Regions from separate parts of the Cupriavidus sp. 09_S30 genome, predicted to be linked through region 2. Evidence: predicted binding sites of a transcription regulator. Region 2 holds the regulator's gene; each other region holds the start of a gene.
The links. The regulator FNR, encoded in region 2, switches genes on or off when oxygen is low (the NO sensors DNR and NnrR bind a similar motif). The targets are predictions, from matches to a motif close to TTGATNNNNATCAA.

Region 1 (4,443 bases), 190 kb from region 2:
GGCGCACCAGGCCAGCCACGACGGGCTCACCGGCCTGCTCAACCGGGCCGCCTTCGAGCAGGCACTGGAGCGGGCGCTGCGGGCCGCGCAAGCGCTGGACCGGCACGCCGCCGTGCTGTACCTGGACAGTGATGACTTCAAGGACATCAACGACCGCTTCGGCCATGCGGCCGGCGACGAGGTGCTGATCGGCGTGGCGGCGCGCCTGCGCGCCTGCCTGCGCGAATCCGACGTGGTCGCGCGGCTGGGCGGCGACGAGTTCGCCGTATTGCTGGCGCCACTGCAGCGGCCTGGCGACGCGATCCGGGTTGCCGAGCACATTCTTGCCAGCCTGCAAGAGCCGATCATGCTGAAATCCGGTGCGGCGATCAGCGCGTCGATCAGCATCGGCATCGCCGCCCATCCGGTGCACGGCACCACCGCCGAAGCGCTGCTGCGGGCTGCGGACACGGCCATGTATGGCGCCAAGCGCCGCTCCGGCGGCACCTGGCAGAGCGCTCCGCCACCACTGGACGCAGCCGACCAGGAGCCGGCCAAAGGCCGGCCAGGTACCGATCGAGGACCGAGCTAGTCCGCTGAATCATTGAAATGGGAGGTGAAGGACATGCCATGCGGGAATCAGCGCTAGGGCGGAGCAGGGGATTCGGATTGCACAGCAATCCGCCTGCGCAGCGGCACGCGCTTACCAGCGCGTGCACGCCCTGCAAGGGCAAAGCGCAGCAATAGCACGGCTATTGCGAGCATTTGCAACGACGCCGCTGCGTCAACCCGGCCCGCATGGCATGGCAGGCACCGACCGATTTCAGTGATTCAGTGGACTTGGGGAGAAGGAACGTGACCACAGCACAGTCGACATGGATGGCGAGCATGGCACAGGCGGCGGGCCGGGCCGCCGCGGCGATACTGCTGGGTGGTGCGCTGGCCCTGGCCGGTTGCCAGTCCGCGCCCCATGGCGCTCTGAGCGCGCAACAGGTGCAGACGCTGAAGCAGGAAGGGTTCCAACTGACCGCCAACGGCTGGGAACTGAACCTGTCCGAAAAGGTGCTGTTCGGCTTCGATGAAGACACCATCCCACCCGAGCGGCAGGCGAGCATCCGGCGCATCGCCCAGGTCCTGCTGGCGGCCGGCATCGACCACATCCGGCTGGACGGTCACACCGACGACGCCGGCACCGACGAATACAACCTGCGGCTGTCGCTGCATCGGGCGCACACCATCGCCGGCATGTTCGCCGCGGCGGGCTATGCGCGAGCCAATATCGAGACGCGCGCCCTGGGGATGAGCCGGCCGGTCGCGGACAACAGCACGCCCGAAGGGCGCGCCCAGAATCGCCGCGTCTCGATCATCGTGACGGTCGATTGAGCGTCGCTCTGCGGCTGGCCCGCTGGCGCTGCGCCTCGGCAGGCAGACGGCCTCAGTGCGACACCAGCAGCGGCACCTCGGCGTGGCGCAGCAGCACCCGCGTGGCGCCCCCCATCACCAGCTCGCGCATGCGCGAGTGGCCGTAGCCGCCCGCCACCAGCAGGTCGGCCTGCAGATGGCCGACCGCGCGCAGCAGCGCCGGCCCCACGGCTTCCTGCGACGGCACCGGGAAAGGCTGCGCGGCGACCCCATGCCGGCCGAGGTACTCGCCGAGGCCCTCGCTGAGGGCCGCCCCCCTGCCATCCGGATCGACAGTGATCAGGCTGACCCGCTCGGCGCGCCTGAGCAATGGCAGCGCATCGGCGACCGCGCGCGCGGCCTCGCGGCGTCCGTCCCAGGCCACCGCGACATGGCGCGCGTCGACCCGCCGTACTTGTGGCGGCATCACCAGCACGGGCCGTCCGGCATGCAGCAGCACGTATTCGGCGGTCTGCGCCACCAGCACCGGCGCCATGTCGGGAACGGGCGGACGCGCCAGCAGGACGATGTCGGCCACTCGGCTCTGCATGGCAAGCGCCCAGCCGGCATCTTCCTCCAGCAGGCAATGTGCGCAGGACACGCCCGGTGCGGCCTGCGCCACGATGCGGCGCAGGCGGCTCTCATCGGCCTCGCTGCGTTCCTGCTGGCTGCGCTGCGCCTGCTCGGCATAGCGGCCGGCCTCCTCGCCAGCACCGCGGAAGGGGTCGGGGCGAAAGCCCGTGGCGGTCACGCCGATCACGTGGCCGCCGCTGCCGCCCAGGGCGGCCAGCGCCGCCGCTGCCTCGATGCGCGCCTCGACGCCCTCGTCATTGCCCAGTTCGACCAGCACCGTCTTGAAGTCCATGTCGCTCACCTGTCCGATGGAATATTGTGAAGGCAGCCGTCCGGCGTGTCGGCACACCGATCATACCGGCAGGTGCCGGCCCACGGGCGGCCTGCCCTGCGCGGGGTACAGCATCGCAAGGCGCCCTGCGAATCACCTTGACGCGGATCAAGCGGCAGTGCTCGGCACGCACATACTCTAGGCAGTCCGTGGCCGCGCAGCCATGCCCCGCCGGGCCAGCGTGCGCTGGCCCCCTCAACCAGGAGCCCTGCCATGGCGACGACCATGCGTGCAATGATCTTCGACGGCGTCAGCCCGGTGCTGCAAGCGCGCGAGGTGCCGGTGCCGGCGCCGGGGCCCGGCGAGCTGCGCATTGCCGTCAGCACCTGCGGCGTCTGCCGTACCGACCTGCACGTGGTCGACGGCGACCTGCCCCGCCCCAAACCCGCCCTGATACCCGGCCACGAGATCGTCGGCTATGTCGACGCCTGCGGCAGCGGGGTCAGCGGTTTCACCCTGGGCGAAAGAGTCGGCGTTCCCTGGCTCGGCCATACCTGCGGGCATTGCGCCTTCTGCCGCGGCCAGCGCGAAAACCTGTGCGACTCTCCGCAGTTCACCGGCTATACACGCGACGGCGGCTACGCCGAGTACGTCGTGGCCGATAGCCGCTATTGCTTCGCCCTGCCCGACAACTACGACGACGAACATGTGGCGCCGCTGCTGTGCGCCGGCTTGATCGGCTACCGCACGCTGCGGCTGGCAGGCGACGCCGCGCGCATCGGCATCTACGGTTTCGGCGCCGCTGCCCACCTGGTGGCCCAGATCGCGGTCGCACAGGGGCGCGAGGTATTCGCTTTCACGCGCAGCGGCGACAGCGCGGCCCAGCAACTCGCGCGTGACACCGGCGCAAGCTGGGTGGGCTCCAGCGACGAAGCCCCGCCCGCGCTCCTGGACGCGGCGCTGATCTTCGCGCCGGTCGGCGCCCTGGTGCCCGTGGCACTGCGCGCGGTGACCAAGGGCGGCACCGTGGTCTGCGGCGGCATCCATATGAGCGACCTGCCCGCCTTTCCCTACCGCCTGCTGTGGGAGGAGCGGCGCCTGCTGTCGGTGGCCAACCTCACGCGCGCCGACGGGCTGGACCTGATGCAGTTGGCCGCCGCCATCCCGCTGCGCACCCACACCACCGCCTATCCGCTGGAACAAGCCAACGCCGCCCTGGCCGACCTGCGCGACGGCCGTCTGGCGGGCGCGGCCGTGCTGCGCATCCGGTGCTAGTGGACTAGGCCCCACGCCAGCGGGGTGCCCAGGCCTGGCCTTGCGCCATTCCACGAGCCGCGCGCATGTCATATACTCGGCCAGCGCAGGCTTGTGCGGGCGTAGAGATCGGAAAAGCAATCGTACGGAGAACGTACCAACATGCAAAGTCAGGCGCTCGAGCAAGCCATCGATGCGGTCGTCGTGGTCGACATGCAGGGACGGGTGACGCTCTTCAACGCCGCGGCCCAGGCCCTGTGGGGCCGGGCCGGCACCCCGACCATCGGCCGCCCCGCCGCCGAGCTGGGCCTGCCGCCCGCCCTGGCCGCCCTGCCCGCTGGCGAGGACAGCGCGGCGCCGGCCAGCCTGCGATTGCAGCGCGCCGACGGCAGCCATCGCGACGTGATGCTGCATGCCACCCGAATGGGGGTGGATGCGCTGGCCATCTTCGCGCTCGACAGCGGCAATGCCGGCAACGGCGGCAATGACAGAGAGTGCGCCCTCGCCTCGGCCTACCTGGACGTGGCCGGCAATCCGGTTCTCTTTCTCGATGGCAGCGGCTGCGTCAGCCATGTCAACCGAGCCTTCTCCGAGGTATTCGGCCTGCAGCGCTACCAGGCGGTCGGCCGCAATGCGCTGGCACTGCTGCGGCCCGCCAGGACCGGCGAGGGGCATATCGAAGAGATCCAGTCCGAACTGGCGCAGGGCGCCACGCTGCATCGCGAAGCCCTGCTCGAGGACCGCCTCGGCCGGCCCCGCTGGTTCGCCGCGGCGATCAGCCCGATCAAGGATCATGAGGGCAAGCTCGGCAGTGCCGTCTGCACGCTGACCGACATCAGCGCCACCAAGATGCGCGACATGATCCAGCGCAAGGCGCTGGAAGCGCTCGCCAAGGACGTGCCCAGCACCGAGATGATGAGCAGCCTGTGCCGGCAGATCGAGGCGGTGGCCCCCGGCGTGATCGT
Region 2 (4,443 bases):
GGCCGGCGCACCTTCCAGCATGGCCGGCGCGAGTGCCCCGCGCTCCACGTTCACTGCAGCCTGGCCCAGCGCCTCGAAATCGATGTCCTGCTGATCCAGCAGCGCGGCCTGAATCTGCGCCTGCGCATCCTCGAGCTGGGGCAGTTCATCCAGCGTGCGCAGCCCCAGATCGTCCAGGAATGCCTTGGTGGTCGCATACAGGGCCGGCCGACCCGGAACATCGCGGTGACCGATCACTTCGATCCACTCACGGTCCTCGAGCCGCTTGATCACTTCGGTGCTGACCGTGACACCGCGGATCTCCTCGATGTCGCCACGCGTGACGGGCTGCCGGTAAGCGATGATGGCCAGCGTCTCCATGACCGCACGCGAATATTTGGGCGGTTTTTCCGGATTCAGGCGATCCAGGTATTCCCGCATTCCCGGCCGGCTCTGGAAGCGCCAACCGCTGGCCAGGGCCACCAGCTCCACGCCGCGCTGCTGCCAGTCCTGGCGCAGCTCTTCCAGCAGCACACGAATGGTATCGGCGCCCACCTCATCGGCAAACAGGCGGCGCAGGTCGGCAACACGCAAGGGCTCCTGCGCACAGATCAGCGCGGTCTCGAGGACGATTTTCGCCTCTTGGGTATTCATATATGGATGTGTGCAGCCTGTCTTTGCACCTGCCTCCGGCAGACGCCAGAGGTTTCGGGAATTTCGGATTCAGCGAGGCCGAAGCGCCATCGCCATCTCATTGTGCGGCCGGCCGGCATGCCATCCGCATGAAAGCCGCGCGCCCATCTTGTTCTGCTTCGGGTTGCCGGGTCAGTCCGGCGGAGAATTGCCCTGCCGCCGGCATCGGCGCCGACCGTAAGGCCTCTTGCGTCGCGCTGCCCTTCTGGAGCAGCGACATGGCACGAAATGGCTGAACCCTTTCGGCCGCAAGAACGATGCAGTCAACCGCACGGCGTACGCGTTTCCCGCAACACAATGCCAAGCCGGTCTTTTGAACCGGATCTTTTCAACCGGAGTGGCTTGCTGCGAGGGGGCCCGGCCGCCAGGAGCATCCTGCCCGGCAAGGCAATCCGGCCAGCATGTGATGCTGCCCGGCGAGACCGCGGCTGCGCCAGCGCGATACTGCAATTCTGCCGATTGTATGGCATTCCGGGCCGGCGCTGCAACCGCCCCGTCGGTGGGATGCGCCCGCCACTTCGGCCGGCACGAGCCGCATCGGCCACCCACCACGGTGTCGGCTCAGAAGACGACGCAGAAACCGTGCTCGGCGAGGGTGTGCGGCAAGACCGCGGCCCGGGCCAGACCGGCCACGCCGAATGCCGTCACCGCCACGCCGGCGCTGGCGCGCACCCAGGGCCGGCGCGACCACTGCCGCAACAGGCCCGATAGGCCTGACAGCATCAGCAGGTTGGGCAAGGTGCCAAGACCGAACACGCCCATGAGCAAGCCCCCCGACAAAGCGTTGCCCGCAAGCAACGACAAGGCCAGCGCACCATAGACCATGCCGCACGGCACCAGCCCCCACGCCAGGCCGATGCCGAAGCGGCGCAACAGCCGCCCGCGGCCGGCCACGAGCGGCGTGCTGGCCGGCTGGCGCGCGCGTGTGGCGGCGCCCAGCCTTCGCGCGACACCGCCGGCAACCCGCGCCGCCAGCCGCTCCAGAACCGCGAACTGTGGCGTGCGCCCGCCCAGCAGCCAGAGCCCCGACAGCACCAGCATCAGGCTGCCGGCAATGAAGAGCGCGCGCTGCACGGGCAGATAGTCGGCACGCCACGCCCCGGCGCCGACCGCGCCAAGCGCCGCGCCCAGCAACATATAGGTAGAGACGCGGCCCACGTGCATCGCCAGTTGCTCGCACAGCCAGTCGCGTGGCCTGCGCAGCACTGCAACGGGGATGCCCTCGCGCCGCTGCTCGACGGCAAGCGCAATGCCGCCGCACATCGCAGCGCAGTGCACGCCACCCAGCAAGGCCAGCAGAAATACGCTGAAAAACACTGCGACAGTCAACTTTCACTCCCCTTCAGATCGCTACGCACAGTAAAATGCATTTATTGTGCCCTCGCAGCTTACTTAAACAGGCCCCCAATTGCTCAATTCCATTCCCGTCACCGCAATGTCGCCCCGTTGCTCGTCCTGCTCGCTGGGGCATCTGTGCGTACCGGTCGGCATGAATCGCAATGACGTTGAGAAGATCGATTCGCTGGTCAAGGAGCGCGTGCGAGTCCACAAGGGCGAGACCCTCTATCGGCTGGGCGAGCCCCTCAGCGCGGTCTACGCCGTGCGCTTCGGCACGCTGAAGACGCATGTGACGATGGAGGACGGCCGCTCCCAGATCACCGGCTTCCACCTCCCCGGCGAGGTCGTCGGCCTCGACGGCCTGGGCGAGATGCAGCATGCCTCCGATGCCACGGCGCTGGAAGACACCGAGGTCTGCGTGATGCGCTTCCAGGACTTGCAGACACTGTCGGCCGACGTGCCCTCCCTGCAGCAGCAGTTCCTGCGACTGATGAGCAAGGAGATCACGCAGGACCAGGTCATGCTGCTCACGCTGGGCTCGATGCGCGCCGAAGAGCGCCTCGCCGCCTTCCTCGTCAACCTGTCCGAGCGCCTGTCCGAACGCGGCTACTCGTCCACCGAGTTCGTGCTGCGCATGAGCCGCGAGGAAATCGGCAGCTATCTCGGCCTGAAGCTCGAGACGGTCAGCCGGCTGTTCTCCCGTTTCGCCGAAGCCGGCCTGATCCAGATCCGCCAGCGCCACGTCAAGCTGGTCGACGTGCCCGGCATCAAGCAAGTCTACGGCAAGGCCTGCTGAGGCGGCGACCGCCGCAGGCGCGGCAGGCCGCCGCCCGCGGCAAGCCATATCGCGCCACCCGCGGCCGGCGCCCGTCATCGCCTACTCCAGTTCGTCGGTATCGCTCAGGCGGATCGGCATCGTGTAGAGCGTCAACGCGCTAGACAGGGCGCACAACAGCCACGCCAGCAGGAATCCGATCGTATAGACGGCCTCGCGCGAGGCCTCGATGGGCCGGCCGAACAGGCTGAGGTCGCTCGGGTCCACCAGCGAGAACACCACCGCGGTCGCCAGCCCGCCGACCAAGAAGGCCGGCCACAGTACCCACATCAGCCAGCGCGCCCTCATGGCCGCCCCGCTGCCGGCGCCATCGCCGCCCGTTGCGGCCCCTGCCGCTCCACCACCAGGCCATGTTGCTTCACGCCCTCGACGATGGGCTTGTCCGGATGGCTCATGGCCAGCCAGATGGTGAAGCCACAGGCCACCATCGCCGCCAGCGGGCCGCTCATGAGCAGCCACGGCCAGGGTTCCTTCCACCAGGGATTGCTTTGTTGCTTCATCAAGCGGGCCTCCGTAGTCGGTTGTCGGCTGGGTCCTTGCATGGAAACGCTCACTGCTTTCATTCGGCAAGGGCAGTGCTGCCGCCCTTGCCTGTCTGCTACCCCTGCGCGAGGCTACAGGTCGCGCGGCACGATGAAGCTGGTCGACTGGCTGATCTCGACTTCGCGCTCACCCTCGCCCTTCACCGTCACGTTGATCTTGTGCGTGCCCTGGCGCGCCTCCTCGATCGGCACCCGCACGCGAATCGGCAGCAGCCGGTTCGAGGTCGGCGCGATCTCGCCGATGACGCCGTCGTACTCCACCGTCATGTGGCCAAGCTCGGCACTGTCCGCGCGGATGGCGATGCGCATCGGCGACTCGCTGGTGTTGATCACCTGCAGGCGGTAGACGTTCTCGATCCAGCGCCCTTCCACTTCGCGCCCGAGGGCGCCGCGGTCGCGGATGATGTCGACCTTGAGCGGGGTACGCAACATCAGCGACACCGCGAAGCCGGCCAGCAGCGCGAACCAGATCGCTGTGTAGATCATCACGCGCGGACGCAGCAGGCGCGCGCGCGCCGACTTGGCCGTCAGGCCCTTGCGCATCGCGTTCTCGGACGTGTAGCGGATCAGCCCGCGCGGGTACTCCATCTTGTCCATCACCTGGTTGCAGGCATCGATGCAGGCGCCACAGCCGATGCAATCGTACTGCAGCCCGTCGCGGATATCGATGCCGGTCGGGCAGACCTGCACGCAGATGCTGCAGTTGACGCAGTCACCCAGCCCCGCGGCGCGATGGTCGGCCTTGCGCGAACGGCTGCCGCGCGGATCGCCGCGCCCCGTATCGTAGGTGACCACAAAGGTGTCGCGGTCCACCATCACGCTCTGGAAGCGGGCGTACGGGCACATGTACTTGCACACCTGTTCGCGCATGAAGCCGGCGTTGCCCCAGGTGGCGAAGGCGTAGAACAGCATCCAGAAGATCTGCCAGGGCCCCAGCGCCAGGTGCATCACCTCACCGCCGAGTTCGCGGATCGGTGCGAAGTAGCCGATGAAGGTGAAGCCGGTCCACAGCGCCACCAGGATCCACAGCACATGCTTGGTCGCCTTCAGGCGCAG
Region 3 (4,443 bases), on a different contig from region 2:
CGCATCCATCGGCCGCCGCCTGCCCTTGGCGCACCCGACCCACTGTCCATCCTGGAGCCTGACCATGCGCTATTCGTCCGTCATGGCGCTGCTCGACAGCAGCCGCAGGGCGTATCACCGCCTGGAGATCGCCACGCGGCTCGCCGCGGCGCAGAAGGCGACCCTGATCGGCCTGCCCTTGCTGCCGCAGCCGGATCCGGCCTTGGCCTTGCGGCGCCAGCAGGACCGGGAATTCATGGAAGCGCTGGCGCAACGGCGCGCGGAGGCCGTCAGCCAGATGCGCCATGCCTTCGAAGGAGCGGCGGACGAGTCGCCGGTCGAGGTCGAGTGGCGCGCCCAGCAGGGCGCTCCGCTCGACGTGGTGCAGCGCGAGGCATGCATGGCGGACCTGATTGTCGCGGGCCAGTACGACCCCGGCGACGGCGATTCCTGGGTCACCGAGAAGTTCGTCGAATCCCTGCTGCTGAGTTGCGGCCGTCCGGTCCTCGTGGTGCCTTACACAGGGCGGTTCGCCAGCACCGGCGCTACGGTGATGCTGGCCTGGGGCGGCACGCGCGAATCGACGCGCGCCATGCACGACGCGGTGCCGATCCTGGCGCAAGCGCGAGCCGTGCACGTTGTCTGCGCGCCGCATGCCAGCGGCACCGGCCACGAGCGCGAAGCGCCCGGCGAGCATGCCGTGGACTACCTGCGCCGCCAGGGCATCGAGGCGACGCTCGAGACGCTGCCCGGCGTGACCGACCAGGCGCTCGGCGAGCTGCTGCTGTCACGCAGCGCGGACCTCAGCGTTGACCTGATCGTGATGGGTGCATACGGACATGCCCGGATGCGGGAGGTGGTGCTGGGCGGCGTCACGCAGACCATGCTTGCCGCGATGACGGTGCCGGTGCTGTTCTCGCACTGACGCGCAACGCGCGGTCTCCCACGCCGCAGCGCCGGCCCCGCGGTGCCGCCGTGCTGGCGGGCTGGATGCAGCATACCGCGCCGGCCTGGAGCAGTGGGCCCATAGACTAGAGGCGGAACATCGCACTCATGCCGTCGCTGCCATCTCCTTCGCGCTCGCGCTGCAGCACATTGGTCAGCATGCCGATGTCCGCGCCAAGGGAGCGCACCGCGTCGTCCAGTGAAAGGATGCCGACCACGGTGGAATCGCCTTCCTTGACGGCGAGCCGGCGCACGCCATGCGCCAGCATTCTGCGCAAGGCATCGCTGACAGCCGCATAGCCTTCGGTGGCAATCACGCCCCTGGTCATGACGGCGGAGACGGGCGCATTGCCGCAGGCAGGCTGGTCCGCGAGCCCGTGCACGACCAGGTCGCGGTCGGTGACCACGCCGAGGATGCGCTGGTAGGGGCCGTCCTTCTCGGTAACGAACAGCATCTTGGCATGACGATCGCGCATCAGCCGTGCGGCCTCGTGCAAGGTACAGGACAAGGGCACGTGATGCACCATGCGGGAACACACTTCGTCGACTCTCATTGGCGGCTCCTGTCATGCAGGCCTGCAAGCCAGTTCACTATATGAGCGCCGGACCGCCCTGCCTTGATCGAGCGCAAGGGCTGGGCACATGCCGCATGCATCAATGTGCCGCGTGCGTCCGTCGTGGCCGGCCCGTGTGCCGGACCGCGCTCCGGCCTGCCACCGAGGCCGCTCTCAGACCGGGAAACGGAAATGACCGCTGTGCAGGACGATGCGGTGCGCGTCGGTGATCTCGAACAGCGCCCGGGCGACGCGCTGGATCTCCTCCTTGTTGTCCTGGAAGGCGACGATCAAGTCCTCGGCCCGGCAGGATCGCGCGCCGAAGTGATCTTCCAGCGCTTCGGCCGTGATCGAGTAGCTGGCGGGCTGGCCATCGACGTCCGCCGCGCAGTCCAGGGTGGGCCCCGCCGCACAGTAGGCCGGCGGCCGGTGGGAGAAGGCGATCCGCTTCACGATGGCGTACCTGGGGCCGCCGGGACGTCTGTGGCTGGCTGGCTCTCGCGCACGAGCAGCACCGGCACATCGCATTCGCGCGCCAGGCTTTCGGCCACGCTGCCCAGCAGCAGGCGACGCAGGCCGTGCCGCCCATGCGTGCCGATCACGATCATCTGCGCGCCACCGTCTTTGGCCGCCTGGCGGATGGCGGAGGGGATGTCGCCCTGCGACAGCATGTCGTTGACGAGCCGGGTGTCGGTCGCCACCCCAGCCGCGCGCGCGGCGGCGGCCGCGTTCTTCAAGAGTTCTTCGCCGGCGGCGACACGCCGCGCGCCCAGTTCGTCGGTGTCGACGTATCCGAGATCGCGCTTCAGGTAGCTGTTGTCGATGACATGGACGATTTCCAGCCTTGCCTTGGAAGACGAAGCCAGCGCGATCGCCTCCTGCAGTGCCCGGCTGGCACAGCTGCTCTCGTCGAGGGCCACCAGGATGGTTTGGGGCATGATATGGGCCTCCTTCGCTTGCACGCCGCTAGTATTCTGCGCCTGTATCGATGGCATGCCGAGGGGCTGCGCCATCGCCCAGGGGGGCGGGCACGCCACACCGCTCATCTCGCCACCGCATGGCTTCCAGTTTGGATTGCCGGTGGCGTTCCGGCTTGACCTGGATCAGCGAATCCTGCGATGTCCAGGGACGGCGAGGTCGCAGCGCCACAGCGCAGATGCATCGATGGGTGGCTCGCCGCGGCCTCGGGAGCGGCGGCGCGGCCACCTCGTGCACCGCGGCAGCATCTGCCGGCCCGGCGAACTTGATCCTGGCCAATCCGGGGCGTTGCAGGTCGACTAGGCTCAAGGCGTAGGGCGGGCCGCGTCGGCCCGCGCTACCCGACTGGGCGGGGGCTCCATCATCTGCCTTCCATCGAGGAGAGCCACATGCGCGCATCCACGTTGGCATTGAGCCTGTCTTGCGCCGCGGCCCTCTGGGGGGCCGCCGATGGTCCACTGCTTGCGCAGGAAGTGAGCGCCGCGCCGCCGGTCCAGCACCAGCATGGGATTGCGTATGTGTCGGGCGGCGTCGGCCGCGACGAAGCCGTCGCAATCCGGCGCATGGCGCCGCGGTTCAATGTGCGCATGCACTTTCTCGACAGCGCAGGCGGCGGCGCTCTCTCCGATGTCTCGGTGACGGTCTTCGACGCCCGGCGGCAGATCATCCTGCTGGCGCTGAGCGAGGGGCCTTTCCTGTACATAACGCTCGCGCCCGGCAGCTACCGCACCGTCATCCGGTATGGCACGGCACTCGAATGCCGCAGCATCCGCGTGCAGGCTGGCGGCCACCGGGTCCACCTGCTCGTGCGTTTCCCGGCGGAGTTCGAGGAGGGGGAATTGCTGGCCGGTCCACTGGAAGTCGGTGCGGTCTGCGGGCACGCGCCCGCATGCTGTGGCGGTACCCATCGATGAGGAGCACCCCATGTATCGAAAGATCCTTCTCGCGGTCGATGGCGGCCACGCCTCCCGCCTGGCCACCATCGAGGTGGCTGCGCTGGCCAAGGCCATGGACGCGGCGGTAGAGGTGGTCTATGTGGTCGATGACCGTGAACCGCTGTTCGAAGTCGCGTACCTCGACCGCAACGAACTTTTGCGCTGCATGGCCGAGCTCGGCCGGGGTGCCTTGCGCGCTGCCGGCGATGTGCTGGCGGCGGCCGGTGTCTCCTGCACCTTGGTCCTCGCCGACAAGTGCGTGAAGCCAGGGCGGATCGCGGAAACGATCGTGGCCAAGGCCGAGGGCTGGGACGCAGACCTGATCGCAATGGGTACGCACGGGCACCATGGCATGCAGCGGGTGCTGATGGGCAGCGTCGCCAGCAGCGTGCTGATGCAGTGGGATGGTCCCGTGCTGCTCACGCGCAGCGGCGTCGACGATTGAGATGGCGCCGTGGTGCGGCCGGCATCCCGAGCGCAAGCGCACACAACTTGCTGTGACGACGCTGTTGAATCCTTGCGGGGCGATGGCGCCGCGCTTCCCTCAGTGCACTTGCTGCGAACGCTCGGCAACGCGGCCGACTCCCTGCGTCCGCCATGCGACGGGCGGCACCCCGAACTGAGCGGAGAACCAGCGCGTGAATGCGCTCGGCGAGCCGTAGCCGAGCAGTTCGGATACGCGCAGCAGCGAATAGCGCGGATTCTCGACATAGCGCCTGGCCAGTTCGCGGCGCACTTCATTGAGGATGCCGGTGAAGCTCTCGCCGGCATCGTCGAGCTGGCGCTGCATGGTGCGCAAGCTCAGCCCCAGTCCCTGGGCCACCGCTTCACAGGTGGCACGGCCCATCGGCAGCATCAGGTAGATGGCACTGCGCACTTCGTGGCTGATCGAGCGCTCGCCGGCTACCGGCAAGGCATCGATGAAGCGCTGCGCATAGCGCGCCATGGCCGGGTCTGCGGCAGGATTGGGAGAGTCCAGGTCGGCCGCCAGGCAGACGATGCCGTTGAACTCGCTGTCGAACTCCAGCGGGCACGCGAAGATGCGCTTGTGA
Region 4 (4,443 bases), 590 kb from region 2:
ATCCTCTGCACCCACAACTCCGCGCGCAGCGTGCTGAGCGAAGGCATGCTGAACCATTGGGCTCTGCTGCTTGGCAAGGACGTGCGCGCCTACAGCGCCGGTAGTACGCCCAGCGGCCGCCTCAACCCGTTTGCATTGGAATCCCTCGCCGATGCCGGCGTTGACACTACGGGCTACCACAGCAAGAGCTGGGACGAGTTCGTCGCCGACGGCGCGCCACAGATGCGCATCGTCATCACCGTGTGCGACAGCGCCGCCGCCGAGCCTTGCCCGTACTGGCCGGGTAGTCCCGTCAAGGTACATTGGGGCTACGCCGACCCATCCAACGCTCGGGGCGGCGACGCGGGCAAGCGCCAGGCCTTCGCGCTGACGCGCCAGGCCATTGGCTACCGCATGCTGCAACTCTTGATGCTGCCGCTCGATACGCTGGGCAACGCCGAGCTGCAGAGCCATCTCGATCGCATCGCGCAAAGCTGAAAGTCATGGCTGATCTGCGAAACCGGCTCCTCGCCGAAGCGCTGGGGACCGCCATGCTGCTGGCCATTGTCATCGGCTCCGGCATCATGGCCGAGCGGCTGGCGGGCGGGAACACAGCGCTTGTGCTTCTCGCCAACACGGCGGCCACCGTGGGCGGCCTGTACATCCTGATCGAGGTCTTCGGCCCGATCAGCGGTGCGCATTTGAATCCGGCGGTCAGCGCGGTGATGGCGGCGCGGGGCGAACTGCCGGGCTCAGCGCTGGTCCCATATATCGCGGCCCAACTGGCGGGCGCGGTGTTGGGCGCGTGGCTGGCACATGCCATGTTCGACATGCCCCTCCTGCAGTTTTCCACAAAGGTCCGCACCGGCACGGGGCAATGGATTGCCGAGGCCGTGGCGACTGCGGGCCTGCTGCTGGTGATCCTTCGGGCGCCAAGCGGACGTGCTTCTTCCATGGTGGCGGCCTATATCGGCGCGGCATACTGGTTCACGGCATCCACCTCGTTCGCCAATCCGGCGGCGGCCTTTGGTCGCATGTTCAGCGACACATTTTCTGGTATCGCGCCAGCAAACGTCCCGGCCTTCGTCATCTCCCAGTGTGTCGGGGCAGCGCTCGGATTGATGCTGCATCGGCTGCTGGAGTCGCGCCCAACGCGGCGCAGTCCCCCGAGCGTCGTCGAGTCTTCGGTCGAGCATTAGATCGAGAGCTTTTTTGAAACCAGCTTGAACTTCTGCAGGCATTCCCTGAGGAAAGTTGTTCAATGATGTGCTGCTCTCGAATCGCGTTCCGCGAACGTCGGTTAGGGGCTGCAGACTCAACCGGGCAGCCGTTGGCCGAAGTCCCTCATCGGCCTGAAGCGTCGTTCGCTTGTGGCATCACTCGGCCATTCGGGCGTCCGTTGCGCTCTGATACCTGCCGCTGCGCCTCTGGCGGCACGACCGGCAGCAACGGCTCGGGAAGAAACGACTGGGTGGCTCGTTTCACGATGTCTCCACGGCCATTCATGGCGGTCCACGTCGTGATCCGTCGCGAATGCGAATCGGAATGCCGATCTTGCCGATTGGCGAGAGCGTCAGGGATGGACGCAGGCGCGGAAGCCCAGCCCAGGAGAGGTCACGGAGGCGCCGTCGCCCTGGAGCACAACTGTCGACAAGCGTCCGTGGCGGAGGGCTTGCCGAGGTGTCAAGCGGTGCAGAAACGTCCACTCGGCATGGCCACGGAATGCGGGCGCCTCTTCTCCGACGCAATGGTCATACGCCCTTGATTTCCGTCAACTGACGGCGCCTTTCAACAACTACATTGATTTCAGGCCGGGGTGTCTGGAAGGCTTCGATAGCCCTTGCGCCCGCGTTCCGCTGCTTGGTCCTCATTGCCTGCCGCGCCGAGCGGCCTTTCGCTCTCTCGCGCAAGAGCAGAGAACATAGAACACAGAGCAGGCATGGAGAACACCATGTTCAAACATCTCCTGCTGGCGGTCGACGGGTCGCCCTTGGCCGAATCGGCCTTCCACAAGGCGATTGCACTGGCGCGCGAAATGAATGCTCGTGTCACCGCGGTGCGGGTCAGTCCGAGCTACCACGTGCTGACCTATCAAGTCGAAATGCTGACGGACACCCGCGAAGAGTACGTGAAAGCGGCGTGGGAAGAGGCGACGCGATACCTGGCCGGTCTCGCGAGCGAGGCCAGTGCAGCCGGCGTGGAGTGCAAGACGGCCTACGTGGTCAACGACCACCCTTATGAGGCCATCCTCAAGACGGCCGAAGAGCAGGGCTGCGACCTGATCGTCATGGCATCGCATGGACGGCGCGGCGTGCAAGCGCTCCTGATCGGAAGCGAAACACTGAAGGTACTGACTCACTGCAAGATCCCCGTTCTCGTCTACCGTTAGAGGCATGGCATCCATGCGGGCGCGCGGGTGCAGGACCACGCATCGGGCGGCGGCGCAGCCCCCGGTGCTGCCGACCGGATGAGACAAGGGGAGTCGAACATGGATCTTCAGGTGGAGCAGGTGGAGGTGTGGGCGGCGGGCATTCCGGACAAGCCGGGCGGCCTGGCGGCGGTCTTGGCGTCACTGCGCGATGTGGGGGCCGACCTGGAACTGATCATCGCGCGGCGCAGCCCGGAGAGGCCTGGCGAAGGCGTCGTCCTGGTGACTCCATTGGAAGAGGATAGGGAAATGGTGGCGGCCGCCATGGCGGGCTTCAACGTCACGCATAAGCAGCACTGCGTCCGCGTGCTCGGCCGCAATCAGCGGGGTATCGCTGCCGCACTGGCGGAAGAGCTTGCCGAGGCGGGAATCAATCTGCGTGGCTTCTCCGCCGCGGTGATCGGCCCGCAGTTTGTCGCCTACGTGGCCTTGGACTCACAAGCAGAGGCCGACCAGGCGGAGGCCGTTCTCCAGGCTCTCATTTGATGCGACGAACTGGCGCACGTCCTGCGGGCCGGGGTGCGGTGGAGACTGCGGTGCCTCGCCATGTCGACGGTCAGGCAGGATCGAGATACGGCGCCAGTTGCTCGGCCAGCCAGTCCATGAACACGCGCACGCGCAGCGGCAAGTTGCGCCGGTTGGCATAGAGCAGGGAAACCGGCAACGGCGGGGCGGGGTAGTCGGGCAGGACCTCCACCAGCACGCCCGCCGCCGCCAGCGGCGCCAACCCCAGCGCGGGTGCCTGGATCAGGCCCAGCCCGGCGCGGCAGGCGGCTTCGTAGCTCTCGGCCGAGCTCACCGTCACGGCGCCGGCCATCGGCAGCGTGGCGGGGCCGCTCTCGTCCTGGTACTCCCAGCCCGGCACCTTGCCGCCCAGCGCTTGCACGTAGTGCACCACGCGGTGGGCGGCGAGGTCAGCGAGCGTGCGCGGCGTGCCGTGGCGGGCCACGTAGGCCGGGCTGGCGCAGTTGATCTGCCGCAGCGCGCCGAGTGGCCGCGCGATCAGGCTGCTGTCGGCCAGCGCGCCGACACGCAGCACGCAGTCGAAGCCTTCGCGCACCAGGTCGACGCGGCGGTCCGTGCTGCTCAGCTCCACCTCCAGTTGTGGATGCGCGTCGAGGAAGGCGGGCAGGGCGGGGATGACGAGGTCGCGCGCCACGCCGGCCGGCATGTCCACGCGCAGGCGGCCGCGCAGTGCCTGCGGGGTCTGGCGGAACTGGGACTGGAACTCGTCCAGGTCGGCCAGCAGGTCCTGGCAGCGCTCGTAGCAGGCCTGGCCATCCTGGGTGAGCTGCACCCGGCGCGTGGTCCGGTGCAGCAGGCGCGTGCCCAGCAGGTTCTCGAGTTGCTGCACGGCGACCGAGGCGGCGGGTTTGGCGATGCCCAGGCTCTCGGCGGCACGGGTGAAGCTGGACAGCTCCGCCACGCGCACGAAGATCCGCATGGCGTCGATCTGGTTGTTGCGGCTCAGGCTGTCGGGGCGGATCAATTGTTATTCCATGGAGAACAGATAGATTGAATTATCGACATTTATTCTCCGGTGACAAGGCAATAGCATTCCTCTTACCCATTGACTGACTGGAGAACAGCATGTCCGCATCCACCTCTACGGTTTCTACCGCCGCCGCCTCGTCCACCATCGCTGCAGCCCCCGTCGCCATCATCACCGGCGGCAACCGGGGTCTTGGCCGGAGCATGGTCCAGAAGCTGGCCGCTCGCGGCACTGACGTGATCTTTACCTATCGCGGAAACGCCGCCGAAGCGCAGGCGCTGCTTGCCGAGGTGCAGGCCACGGGCCGTCGCGCGGCCGCCTTGCAACTCGATGTGGCCGACACCGCGAGCTTTCCCGCCTTCGCCGACCGGGTGCGCGAGACGCTGGCCGGCTGGGGACGTGCGCACGTCAATGCGCTGGTCAACAACGCCGGCGTTGGCATCCATGCCAGCGTGACCGACACCACCGAGGCGCAGTTCGACACGCTGATGCAGGTTCATTTCAAGGGCATGTTCTTTCTGACGCAGGCCCTGCTGCCGCTGCT

Region 1: AC1Z3O_RS04425 (universal stress protein) is a predicted target of FNR. The motif match lies at 2,383-2,396, and genes of this name have one in related genera.
Region 3: AC1Z3O_RS33870 (universal stress protein) is a predicted target of FNR. The motif match lies at 2,572-2,585, and genes of this name have one in related genera.
Region 4: AC1Z3O_RS08305 (universal stress protein) is a predicted target of FNR. The motif match lies at 1,741-1,754, and genes of this name have one in related genera.

Annotation. Positions count from the first base shown of each region.
Region 1 is NZ_JBXOWI010000001.1:932,029-936,471, reverse strand. It holds gene dgcN (diguanylate cyclase DgcN/YfiN) at 1-571, shown strand, start outside; gene yfiB (outer membrane lipoprotein YfiB) at 835-1,362, shown strand; gene AC1Z3O_RS04425 (universal stress protein) at 1,415-2,245, opposite strand; gene AC1Z3O_RS04420 (zinc-dependent alcohol dehydrogenase family protein) at 2,498-3,499, shown strand; gene AC1Z3O_RS04415 (bifunctional diguanylate cyclase/phosphodiesterase) at 3,641-4,443, shown strand, end outside.
Region 2 is NZ_JBXOWI010000001.1:1,126,911-1,131,353, reverse strand. It holds gene scpB (SMC-Scp complex subunit ScpB) at 1-633, opposite strand, end outside; gene AC1Z3O_RS05285 (sulfite exporter TauE/SafE family protein) at 1,234-2,001, opposite strand; gene fnr (fumarate/nitrate reduction transcriptional regulator Fnr) at 2,081-2,806, shown strand; gene AC1Z3O_RS05275 (hypothetical protein) at 2,888-3,133, opposite strand; gene AC1Z3O_RS05270 (hypothetical protein) at 3,130-3,345, opposite strand; gene ccoG (cytochrome c oxidase accessory protein CcoG) at 3,460-4,443, opposite strand, start outside.
Region 3 is NZ_JBXOWI010000002.1:3,059,374-3,063,816, reverse strand. It holds gene AC1Z3O_RS33885 (universal stress protein) at 65-904, shown strand; gene AC1Z3O_RS33880 (CBS domain-containing protein) at 1,011-1,478, opposite strand; gene AC1Z3O_RS33875 (DUF1488 family protein) at 1,653-1,931, opposite strand; gene AC1Z3O_RS33870 (universal stress protein) at 1,928-2,416, opposite strand; gene AC1Z3O_RS33865 (hypothetical protein) at 2,846-3,370, shown strand; gene AC1Z3O_RS33860 (universal stress protein) at 3,381-3,836, shown strand; gene AC1Z3O_RS33855 (AraC family transcriptional regulator) at 3,936-4,443, opposite strand, start outside.
Region 4 is NZ_JBXOWI010000001.1:1,715,373-1,719,815, forward strand. It holds gene AC1Z3O_RS08295 (arsenate reductase ArsC) at 1-477, shown strand, start outside; gene AC1Z3O_RS08300 (aquaporin) at 483-1,178, shown strand; gene AC1Z3O_RS08305 (universal stress protein) at 1,931-2,368, shown strand; gene AC1Z3O_RS08310 (ACT domain-containing protein) at 2,468-2,893, shown strand; gene AC1Z3O_RS08315 (LysR family transcriptional regulator) at 2,964-3,851, opposite strand; gene AC1Z3O_RS08320 (SDR family NAD(P)-dependent oxidoreductase) at 3,998-4,443, shown strand, end outside.